DNA from 3 places in the Micromonospora sp. CPCC 205558 genome. Region 2 is predicted to be linked to each of the others. Evidence: predicted binding sites of a transcription regulator. Region 2 holds the regulator's gene; each other region holds the start of a gene.

The links. The regulator HrcA, encoded in region 2, represses chaperone genes, less so after heat shock. The targets are predictions, from matches to a motif close to GGTTNGCACNCTCNNNNNGAGNGTGCNAACC.
Region 1: groES (co-chaperone GroES) is a predicted target of HrcA. The motif match lies at 1,331-1,361, and genes of this name have one in related genera.
Region 3: groL (chaperonin GroEL) is a predicted target of HrcA. The motif match lies at 1,646-1,676, and genes of this name have one in related genera.

The regions. Positions count from the first base shown of each region.
Region 1 covers NZ_JBAKHR010000003.1:141,364-144,637, reverse strand. Annotated here, with positions in the region: gene groL (chaperonin GroEL) at 1-812, opposite strand, end outside; gene groES (co-chaperone GroES) at 883-1,197, opposite strand; gene V6U86_RS05025 (THUMP-like domain-containing protein) at 1,455-2,651, shown strand; gene ybaK (Cys-tRNA(Pro) deacylase) at 2,662-3,141, shown strand.
Region 2 covers NZ_JBAKHR010000041.1:34,059-37,332, forward strand. Annotated here, with positions in the region: gene V6U86_RS30495 (16S rRNA (uracil(1498)-N(3))-methyltransferase) at 1-37, opposite strand, end outside; gene dnaJ (molecular chaperone DnaJ) at 39-1,184, opposite strand; gene hrcA (heat-inducible transcriptional repressor HrcA) at 1,260-2,282, opposite strand; gene V6U86_RS30510 (DUF4870 domain-containing protein) at 2,508-3,137, shown strand; gene hemW (radical SAM family heme chaperone HemW) at 3,204-3,274, opposite strand, start outside.
Region 3 covers NZ_JBAKHR010000026.1:71,879-75,152, forward strand. Annotated here, with positions in the region: gene groL (chaperonin GroEL) at 1-1,451, opposite strand, end outside; gene V6U86_RS25530 (hypothetical protein) at 1,724-2,905, opposite strand.

The sequences.
Region 1 (3,274 bases), on a different contig from region 2:
ACCTTGAGGGTCTTGCGCAGCGAGTTGACCACCAGGGTGGAGAGCGCCTGGCCGTCCACGTCCTCGGCGATGATCAGCAGGGGCTTGCTGTTCTGCAGGACCTTCTCCAGCAGCGGCAGCAGCTCCTCGATCGCCGAGATCTTCTGGGTGGTGACCAGGATGTACGCGTCCTCAAGGACGGACTCCTGACCCTCCAGGTCGGTGACGAAGTTCGGCGAGATGAAGCCCTTGTCGAACTGGAGACCCTCGGTCACGTCCAGTTCGGTGGTGAGCATCGAGCCTTCCTCGACGGTGATGACACCGTCGCGACCGACGCGCTCCATCGCCTCGGCGATCAGGTCGCCGATCGTGGAGTCCTGCGCGGAGATCGTCGCCACGTTCGCGATCGACTCCTTGCTGGTGACCTCGGCGGCACGGCCGAGCAGCGCCTCGGAGACCTTGACGGCCGCCGCGTCGATGCCCCGCTTGAGGCCGGCCGGGTTGGTCCCGGCGGTCACGTTGCGCAGACCCTCGCGGACCATGGCCTGGGCCAGCACGGTCGCGGTGGTGGTCCCGTCGCCGGCGACGTCGTTGGTCTTGGTCGCCACCTCCTTGACCAGCTGCGCGCCAAGGTTCTCGTACGGGTTGGTGAGCTCGATCTCCTTGGCGATGGTCACACCATCGTTGGTGATCGTCGGCGCACCGAATTTCTTGTCCAGGACGACGTTGCGCCCGCGCGGGCCGAGGGTGACCTTGACCGCGTCCGCGAGGGCGTTGACACCGTGCTCCAGCAGGTGCCGGGCGTCGTCCGAGAAGCTCAGGATCTTCGCCATTAATGTCCCTTCGAAGCGCCATTGCCCCGGCCCGGCGAGCCGGACCGGGGCAATGGAACTGATCGGTTGCTTACTTCTCGATGACCGCGAGGACGTCGCGGGCGGAGAGCACCAGGTACTCCTCGCCGGCGTACTTGACCTCGGTGCCGCCGTACTTCGAGTAGAGGACGGTGTCGCCGACCTGCACGTCAACCGGAACCCGGTTGCCGTTGTCGTCGACGCGCCCCGGGCCCACAGCGAGGACGGTGCCCTCCTGCGGCTTCTCCTTGGCGGTGTCGGGGATCACGATGCCCGACGCCGTGGTGGTCTCAGCCTCGTTCGCCTGGACCACGATGCGGTCCTCGAGCGGCTTGATCGCAACCTTGGTCGCGGTAGTCACGGGCATACCCTCCTGGGGTACTGGTTTCGTTGCTGGCCAGCGGGGCTGACCAGCGTCAATCTGCCTCATGCCACCGGGCGGTGCCGTCGTCGCGGGTGCCGGTCCGCCTGGCGTGCGCACCCGGGTCGCGAGACCCGGAAGCTGGCACCCTCAGGGTGAGAGTGCTAATCGCAGGTTATTCCGTGGCTAGCACTCCGTCAAGGAGAGTGCCAGCGCGTCGCCCCGCCAGGCAGGATTTTCGGCTCGGCCGGGACAATGGCCGGGTGGATCTCGATCAGCTGGCGGCGCTGCGTACCCCCGAGGGGTCGGCCGCGCTCACGGCGGCGGCCGGGCTGGCCGGCGGTGACCCGCTGGCCGCGGCCTCGGCGCTGCGCGCGGCCGGGGTGCCGCCGACGCTGGCCGCGGCGGCACTCACCCAGGCCGAGCTGCGCCACCGGGCGGTCGGCAAGTTCGGCTCGGCCGCCGCTGGGATGTTCCTCACCCGGCCCGGCCTGGAGCAGGCCACCCGCCGGGTGGTTGCCGACCGTCGGGCCGCCCGGTTGTACGCGGCCGGCGTGCGCACCCTGGCCGACCTCGGGTGCGGGCTGGGTGCCGACGCGCTGGCCGCCGCCCGTGCCGGCATCCGGGTGTACGGGGTGGAGGCCGACCCGGTGACCGCCGCGATGGCCGCCGCCAACGCCACGGCGGCAGGCCTGGCCGAGCTGTTCACCGTCGAGTGCGGCGACGCCACCGGGTTCGACGTGTCCCGGGTCGACGGGGTCTTCTGCGATCCGGCCCGCCGGGCGACCGGCACCGGACGACGGATCTTCGATCCGCGCGCCTACTCGCCACCGTGGGACTTTGTCACCGGGCTGGCCGAACGGGTGCCGCGCACCGTGGTGAAGGTGGCGCCGGGCCTGGACCACGCGCTCATCCCGGCCGGCGCGGAGGCGGAGTGGGTCGGCGTGGACGGCGACCTGGTCGAGGCGGCGCTCTGGTGCGGCGAGCTGGCGGAGGCGCCCCGCCGCGCCACCCTCTACCGACAGCGGGGCGCCGAGGCCCACCGTCACCAGCTCACCGGGTCGGGTGCCGCCGAGGCGCCGGTCGGGCCGGTGCGCCGCTACCTGTACGACCCGGACCCGGCGGTGGTCCGCGCGCACCTCGTCGCCGAACTGTCCACCGAACTGGACGCCACCCTGGGCGATCCGAGCATCGCCTACCTCTACGCCGACCAGCCGACCCGCACCCCGTACGCGCGCTGTCTGGAGATCACCGACGTGCTGCCGTTCTCGCTCAAGCGCCTGCGGACGCTGCTGCGCGAGCGCGGCGTGGGCCGGGTGGAGATCCTCAAGCGGGGTTCGGCGCTCACTCCGGAGCAGCTCCGGCGGGACCTGCGGCTGGCCGGGGACGAGGCGGCGAGTCTGGTGCTCACCCGGGTCGACGGCGCACCGACGGTGCTGATCGGGCGGCCGGCCCACTAACGTCGTCGCTGTGGCAGGACAGGGCACACCGGCAACGGCACTGTTGGTCAAGCGGGGGATCGCACATCGCACCCATCCGTACCGGGTGTCGCCGGACGCCCCCAACTACGGCGCGCTGGTGGCGGTGGCGCTCGGCGTGGCGCCGGAGCGCGTGTTCAAGTCGCTGGTGACCGAGGTCGACGGTGCGCTCACCGTGGCGGTCGTTCCGGTGACCGGCGAGCTGGATCTCAAGGCGCTCGCGGCGGCGGTCGGCGGCAAGCGTGCCGCGCTGGCCGAGCGGGCGGTCGCCGAGCGGGCGACCGGCTACGTACGCGGTGGGATCAGCCCACTCGGGCAGCGTCGGCGGTTGCCCACCGTGCTCGACGAGTCCGCGCTGGATCTGCCGACGATCTATGTCTCGGCCGGTCGGCGCGGTCTACAACTCGAACTGGCCGCGGCGGATCTGGTGGCGCTGACCGACGCCCGCACGGCGGCGTTGCAGACCCACTGACGGCAGTCGTTACGTCGACTCCCTCGTGGGATGCCCGGGGAGTAACAGTCGCGTTGCTGAATTGTTATCGCTCCCAACAAACTAGGCACCTGCGCGGTCTTGTGGAGCCGGTGTGACGCGAAATACGTTGCCG
Region 2 (3,274 bases):
TGGGCAGCGCCTCGACCAGGAACAGCGGTGCGGACACCTCAGGCGTGCCCGTTGAACGCGTCGCGCATCCGGGAGAAGAAGCCGCCCTGCTTGGACAGCTCGGCGACCTCCTCACCGCGGGTCTTGGCGAAGTCGCGCAGCATCTTCTCCTGGTCCGGGTCGAGCTTGGTCGGCGTCCGCACGTCCAGGTGCACGTAGAGGTCGCCTCGGCCGGTGCCGCGCAGGTGCGGCACGCCCCGGGCGCGCAGTCGCAGCGTGCTGGCCGGCTGGGTGCCGGCCTTGACGTCGACGGTCTCCTCGCTGTCCAGCGTCTTGATGGTCAGCCGGGTGCCGAGCGCCGCCGCCGTCATCGGCACGGTGACCCGGCAGTGCAGGTCGTCGCCCTTGCGGGAGTACACGTCGTGCGGGCGCTCGTGGATCTCCACGTAGAGGTCGCCGGCGGTGCCGCCACCGGGGCCCACCTCGCCCTGCTGGGCCAGCCGGATCCGCATGCCGTCCTCGACGCCGGCCGGGATCTTGACGGTCAGTGAGCGGCGGGTGCGCACCCGGCCGTCGCCGGCGCAGGTGGGGCAGGGGTGCGGGATGGTGGTGCCGTAGCCCTGGCACACGGTGCACGGCCGGGCGGAGACCACCTGGCCGAGGAAGGTGCGCTGCACCGACTGCACCTCGCCCCGCCCGCCGCACGCCTCGCAGGTCGCCAGGTGCGTGCCGGCGGCCGTTCCGGCGCCCGAGCAGGTGGTGCAGAGCACAGCGGTGTCGACGGTGATCGGGGCCTCGACGCCGAACGCCGTCTCGTGCAGGTCGAGTTCGAGCCGCAGGATCGCGTCGGCACCCGGGCGGGTACGCGGCCGTGGGCCACGGGCGCCACCTCCCGCGCCACCGAAGAACGCGTCCATGATGTCCTGGAAACCGACGAACGGTCCGGCACCGCCGGGGCCGCCCGGGCCGCCGGCCCCGCCGCCACCCGGGGCGAGCGGGTCGCCACCCAGGTCGACGATCTGCCGCTTCCGGTCGTCCGAGAGGACTTCGTACGCGGCGTTGATGTCCTTGAACTTCTCCTGAGCCTCCGGGTCCGGATTGACGTCCGGGTGGAACTGGCGGGCCAGCTTGCGGTAGGCGCGCTTGATCTCGTCATCGGAGGCTTCCCGGCTCACACCGAGAATGCCGTAGTAGTCCCTGGCCACTGCGTTCCGTGTCCTCATGTTCGTCTCGCGTTGCGCCGGTCGGCGGCCGCAGCCGGCCTCGTCGGCCCTGACCAATCAGTTCTGGGCCAGCAACTCGCCCACGTAGCGTGCCACGGCGCGCACCGTGGCGATGTTGCCGGGGTAGTCCATCCGGGTGGGCCCCAGCACCCCCAGGCCGCCCACGATGGTGGTGCCCGGGCCGTACCCGGTGCTGACCACCGAGGCGGCGCGCAGGTTGTCGAACTCGTTCTCGTCGCCGATCAGCACCCGGGTCGTGCTCGGCTCGGTCTCACCGATGAGCTTGAGCAGCACGACCTCCTCCTCCAGAGCCTCAAGGATCGGCCGCAGGGATCCCTGGAAGTCGAGCAGGCCACCCCGGGTGAGGTTGGCGGTGCCGGCGAGCGCGATCCGCTCCTCGTGCCGTTCGACAAGCGTCTCCAGCAGCACGCTGGCGAGCGTGGTCATTGTCGGCCGCAGCCCGGTCGGTGCTTCCTCGACCAGCGCCTGCACCAGCGGTGGCGTCTCGGACAGTCGGGCGTTGGCGAGCTTCTCGTTGATCAGTCGGCGCAGGTCGGTGACGTCGTCGGCGGGCACCGGCCCGGGCAGCTCCACGAGTCGCTGCTCCACCCGCCCGGTGTCCGCGATCATGACGAGCATCAACCGGGTGGTGGAGATCGGCACCAGCTCCAGGTGCCGCACCGAGGAGCGGGCCAGGCTCGGGTACTGCACGACGGCGACCTGCCGGGTCAACTGGGCGAGCAGCCGCACCGTGCGGTGCACCACGTCGTCGAGGTCGACCGCGCCGACCAGAAAGCGCTCGATGGCCCGGCGCTCGGCCGGGCTGAGCGGCTTGACCCGGGACAACCGGTCGACGAAGAGGCGGTAACCACGGTCGGTGGGCACCCGGCCGGCACTGGTGTGCGGCTGCCGGATGTAGCCCTCCTCCTCCAGCACGGCCATGTCGTTGCGGACCGTGGCCGGGGAGACCCCGAGCTGGTGCCGCTCGACCAGCGCCTTGCTGCCGACCGGCTCCTGGGTGGAGACGTAGTCTTCGACGATGGCGCGGAGCACGGCGAGTTTCCGGTCGTCGAGACCCATCCTCCGCACCTCCTGTCGCACGTCGGCCGCCGGCGCCCTGGGCCGGCCGAGCCGTCCTGGCACTCGACTGTAGCGAGTGCCAGTCTACGTCGGCAGGCCCGCCGACGCGATGATCAACGGCCACCGGTCGGTGCGGCCCGCGCCACCCCACTGGGCCGATCGGCCCGCACTGCCGGACGGTGTCGCTCTGGTGCGGCGTTGCCACGGGCCCCTACCGTGACATCCATGACTGAACCTCCTCGCCCTCCCGGATCGGGTGACCCCGGCAACTACCCGCCGGACCCCACTTCCCCGGGCCTGCCCCCGTCGGCCGAGCCGCCCACCGCACCACTGTCCGGCGCACCCGGCCCGGCCGGCTATCCCCCGGCCGGTGGCTATCCGCCGCCCACCGGTGACCAACCGCCGTCAGGTGGCTACCCTCCGGCAGGCGGCTATCCCCCACCGGGGAGCTATCCCCCGCCCGGCGGCTATCCGGCCGGTGGGGCCTACGGCGGCCCCGGCGGCGGCTACGCCAACAACGAGGACAAGACCTGGGCGTTGGTCGCGCACTTCGGCGGCGCCGCCGGAATGATCATCAGCGGTGGTGTGCTCGGCTGGATCGGCCCGCTGGTGGCGATGCTGGCCCGGGGCAGCCAGTCCCCGACGGTCCGGGCACACGCTGTGGCGGCGCTCAACTTCCAGCTCATCTGGTCGATCGTCGGCCTGATCGGCTGGGTCCTGTCCTGCATCCTGATCGGGTTCCTCGGGGTCGCGGCCGCCCTCATCGTCGGCGCCGTGTTCGGCATCATCGCCGGCATCAAGGCCAACGAGGGTCAGCTCTACCGCTACCCGCTCTCCGCCAGCTTCATCAAGTGAACGGGCCGGCCGCTCCCCCGGCCGGCTCGTTTCACCGCCGCCCCCGTGTGGGGGCGGCGGGCCGCGTCAGGGCAGCAGATCGCGGACGACCGCGTCGGCGAGCAGCCGCCCGCGCAGGGTGAGCACCGCACGGCCGG
Region 3 (3,274 bases), on a different contig from region 2:
ACGTACTCGCCGTTGGCGGCGTTGAGACCGTGACCCGACTCGAGGTTACGGACCTTCTCCACCACGACGCCGCCCTCAAGGCCGGCGTTGACGGCGATCTGCCGCAGCGGGGCGTCCAGCGCGACCTTGACGATGTTCGCACCGGTCGCCTCGTCGCCGACCAGGTCGAGCTTGTCGAAGGCGGTCTTGCCGGCCTGCACCAGCGCGACGCCACCACCCGGGACGATGCCCTCCTCGACGGCGGCCTTCGCGTTGCGAACGGCGTCCTCGATGCGGTGCTTGCGCTCCTTGAGCTCGACCTCGGTGGCCGCGCCGACCTTGATCACCGCAACGCCGCCGGCCAGCTTGGCCAGCCGCTCCTGCAGCTTCTCCCGGTCGTAGTCGGAGTCGCTCTTGTCGATCTCGGCCCGGATCTGGTTGACCCGGCCCTGGATCTGCTCGGCGTCACCGGCACCGTCGACGATGGTGGTCTCGTCCTTGGTCACCACGACCTTGCGGGCGCGGCCCAGCATGTCGAGGCTGGCGGCGTCGAGCTTGAGGCCGACCTCCTCGCTGATGACCTGGCCACCGGCGAGGATGGCGATGTCGGTCAGCATGGCCTTGCGGCGGTCACCGAAGCCCGGCGCCTTGACGGCGACCGACTTGAAGGTGCCACGGACCTTGTTGACCACCAGGGTGGCGAGAGCCTCGCCCTCCAGGTCCTCGGCGATGATCAGCAGCGGCTTGCCCGACTGCATGACCTTCTCCAGGATCGGGAGCAGGTCCTTCACCGACGAGATCTTGCTGTTGGCGATCAGGATGTACGGGTCGTCGAAGACGGCCTCCATACGCTCCGGGTCGGTCATGAAGTAGGCCGAGATGTAGCCCTTGTCGAAGCGCATACCCTCGGTGAGCTCCAGCTCCAGCCCGAAGGTGTTGCTCTCCTCGACGGTGATGACGCCTTCCTTGCCGACCTTGTCCATCGCCTCGGCGATGATCTCGCCGACGGTGCTGTCGCCAGCAGAGATGGAGGCGGTGGAGGCGATCTGCTCCTTGGTCTCGACGTCCTTGGCGAGCTTGGACAGCTCCTCCGAGACGCTCGCGACCGCAGCCTCGATGCCCCGCTTCAGGGCCATCGGGTTGGCGCCAGCGGCCACGTTGCGCAGGCCCTCGCGAACCAGGGCCTGGGCCAGGACGGTCGCCGTCGTCGTGCCGTCACCGGCAACGTCGTCGGTCTTCTTGGCGACCTCCTTGACCAGCTCAGCGCCGATCTTCTCGTACGGGTCCTCGAGCTCGATCTCCTTGGCGATGCTCACACCATCGTTGGTGATGGTGGGGGCACCCCACTTCTTCTCGAGCACGACGTTGCGGCCCTTGGGGCCGAGGGTCACCTTTACGGCGTCGGCGAGCTGGTTCATGCCCCGCTCGAGGCCGCGGCGCGCCTCTTCGTCGAACGCGATCATCTTGGCCATACGGCGTTGTCCTCCTGGACACTCACGGGCCACCCGAGATGTGTGCCCCGGATGGGCCGCCTGGTGTACGCACCTTGGGACGTCGCCACCTGGCGACGACGACGTCCTTCGGCCGGGCCGGATAGCCCGCGACGACCGGCCATGTGTCGCCCCGGCGTCTCCACGCCGGTGCAACCTGGCCCCACCGTCCCGACCATTGGCACTCACGGTATGCGAGTGCCAATGACTTGTTTAGCACTCTCCCCTGCCGAGTGCAAGCACGATGCCGCCGCTCAGCCGAGTTCCGCGACCAGTCCCGCGGTGTTCACCGGCGCCTCATGGGCCCGCTGCTCGGCGTACGTCACCAGCAGGCCGATCAGCTGGGCCAGGTGAGCAGGCAGGGCCAGCACGGCGGTGATCCCGATTACCACCACCGCACCGGCGGCGGTGCCCGCCGAGGCGAACGGATCCGTTCCGAGCGGGGCCGTGCCCACCCCTTCCAGGGCGCCGGGGATCACGGTGCCGACGATCACCGCCACGACCACCAGCGCGACGCGGCCGAGCAGCAGGCCCAACCGGTCGTGGAACATCCGAAACGATCGGCCGATCGGGTTGTGACGCTCGAAGAGATAGACCGGGCCGGCCATGCTCAGCGCGAAGGCCAGGTAGACGCCCGGCAGCACGCAGAAGCAGAAGCCAACGCCGACCAGCAGGCTGATCAGCAGAGTCCAGCCCCACAGCCCGGGTGCCCGACGCACGCCGTAGCGCAGCGCCGACTCCAGGCTGACCGGCTGACCGGCCGCCTGCTGGGTGATCACCCTGGTGCCGGCGGCCCACCCGACGGCCTGCACCAACCCGACCAGCAGACCGCCGCCGACCAACACAACCAGCAGGCTCAGCAACTCGACGGCGAAATTGTCCGGCAGCGCCGGGCTCGGATTCGACCCGGCCTGGGCGGCCCACTTCGCCGACGGGTCCAGCCCAATGGAGATCACCGACAGCACCGCCGCCGGCAACACCTGGGTGAGCAGCATGATCGGCACCAACTGCCGCCAGCCCCGGCGTAACGCTCCCCCGCACCTGTCGAACCAGCCGCCGAGGCCGGCGCCGGGCGGCGTGACCAGGGCGTCGTTCGGGTCGAACCCGTAGCCCGGCGGGTACCAGCCGGGCGGCGGCCCCGGATACCACGGTTGCCCACCGTAGGGACCCACCCCGGGCGGGTAGCCCCCGGTGGGTGGGAACGCCCAGCCCTGCGGGGGCGGCGCCGCGCCCCAGCCACCCTGCGCGGGATCCCAGCCGGGCGGCGGGCCAGCCGCGGAGGGGTCCGGCCCCCAACCGGGCGGCGGGCCAGCCGCGGAGGGGTCCGGCCCCCAGCCGGGCGGCGGGCCAGCTTGGCCGGGGCTGCCGGCGGGCGAGGACGGGTCCGGCTCCCCCGACCCGGGGGAGGGAGTGGGCGGGGGTGGCTGGTCGGTCATGAACGCTCCTCGGCATCGGCTGGAACGGTTCACGATCCTCCCGGCTGCGCGCCCCTGCCGCAGCCCCGACTCACCGGGGCCGATCAACAGGGAAGCTCAGCCCGTGACGCGTAGGTGCTCTGCCTGTGGGCGGGCTAACTATGGGTGTCACCTCGAACCGCGCCCGGCTCCCTTGTTCAGATGGCCTCATTAGAAGTTAAGTCAGAAGTCAGAGGCTCCGAATACTTTTGTCGGGCAGTGCGTCGAATCAGGCGGACTGCCCCGCGCGTCCTGATCGGGAAGCGCGGGTCGCACCTAGCTGTTAATGGATGAGGGCGGACGGTATGAAGAGAGCGCAACATTTCGCGCGGAGGGCTGCTGCATGGGTCG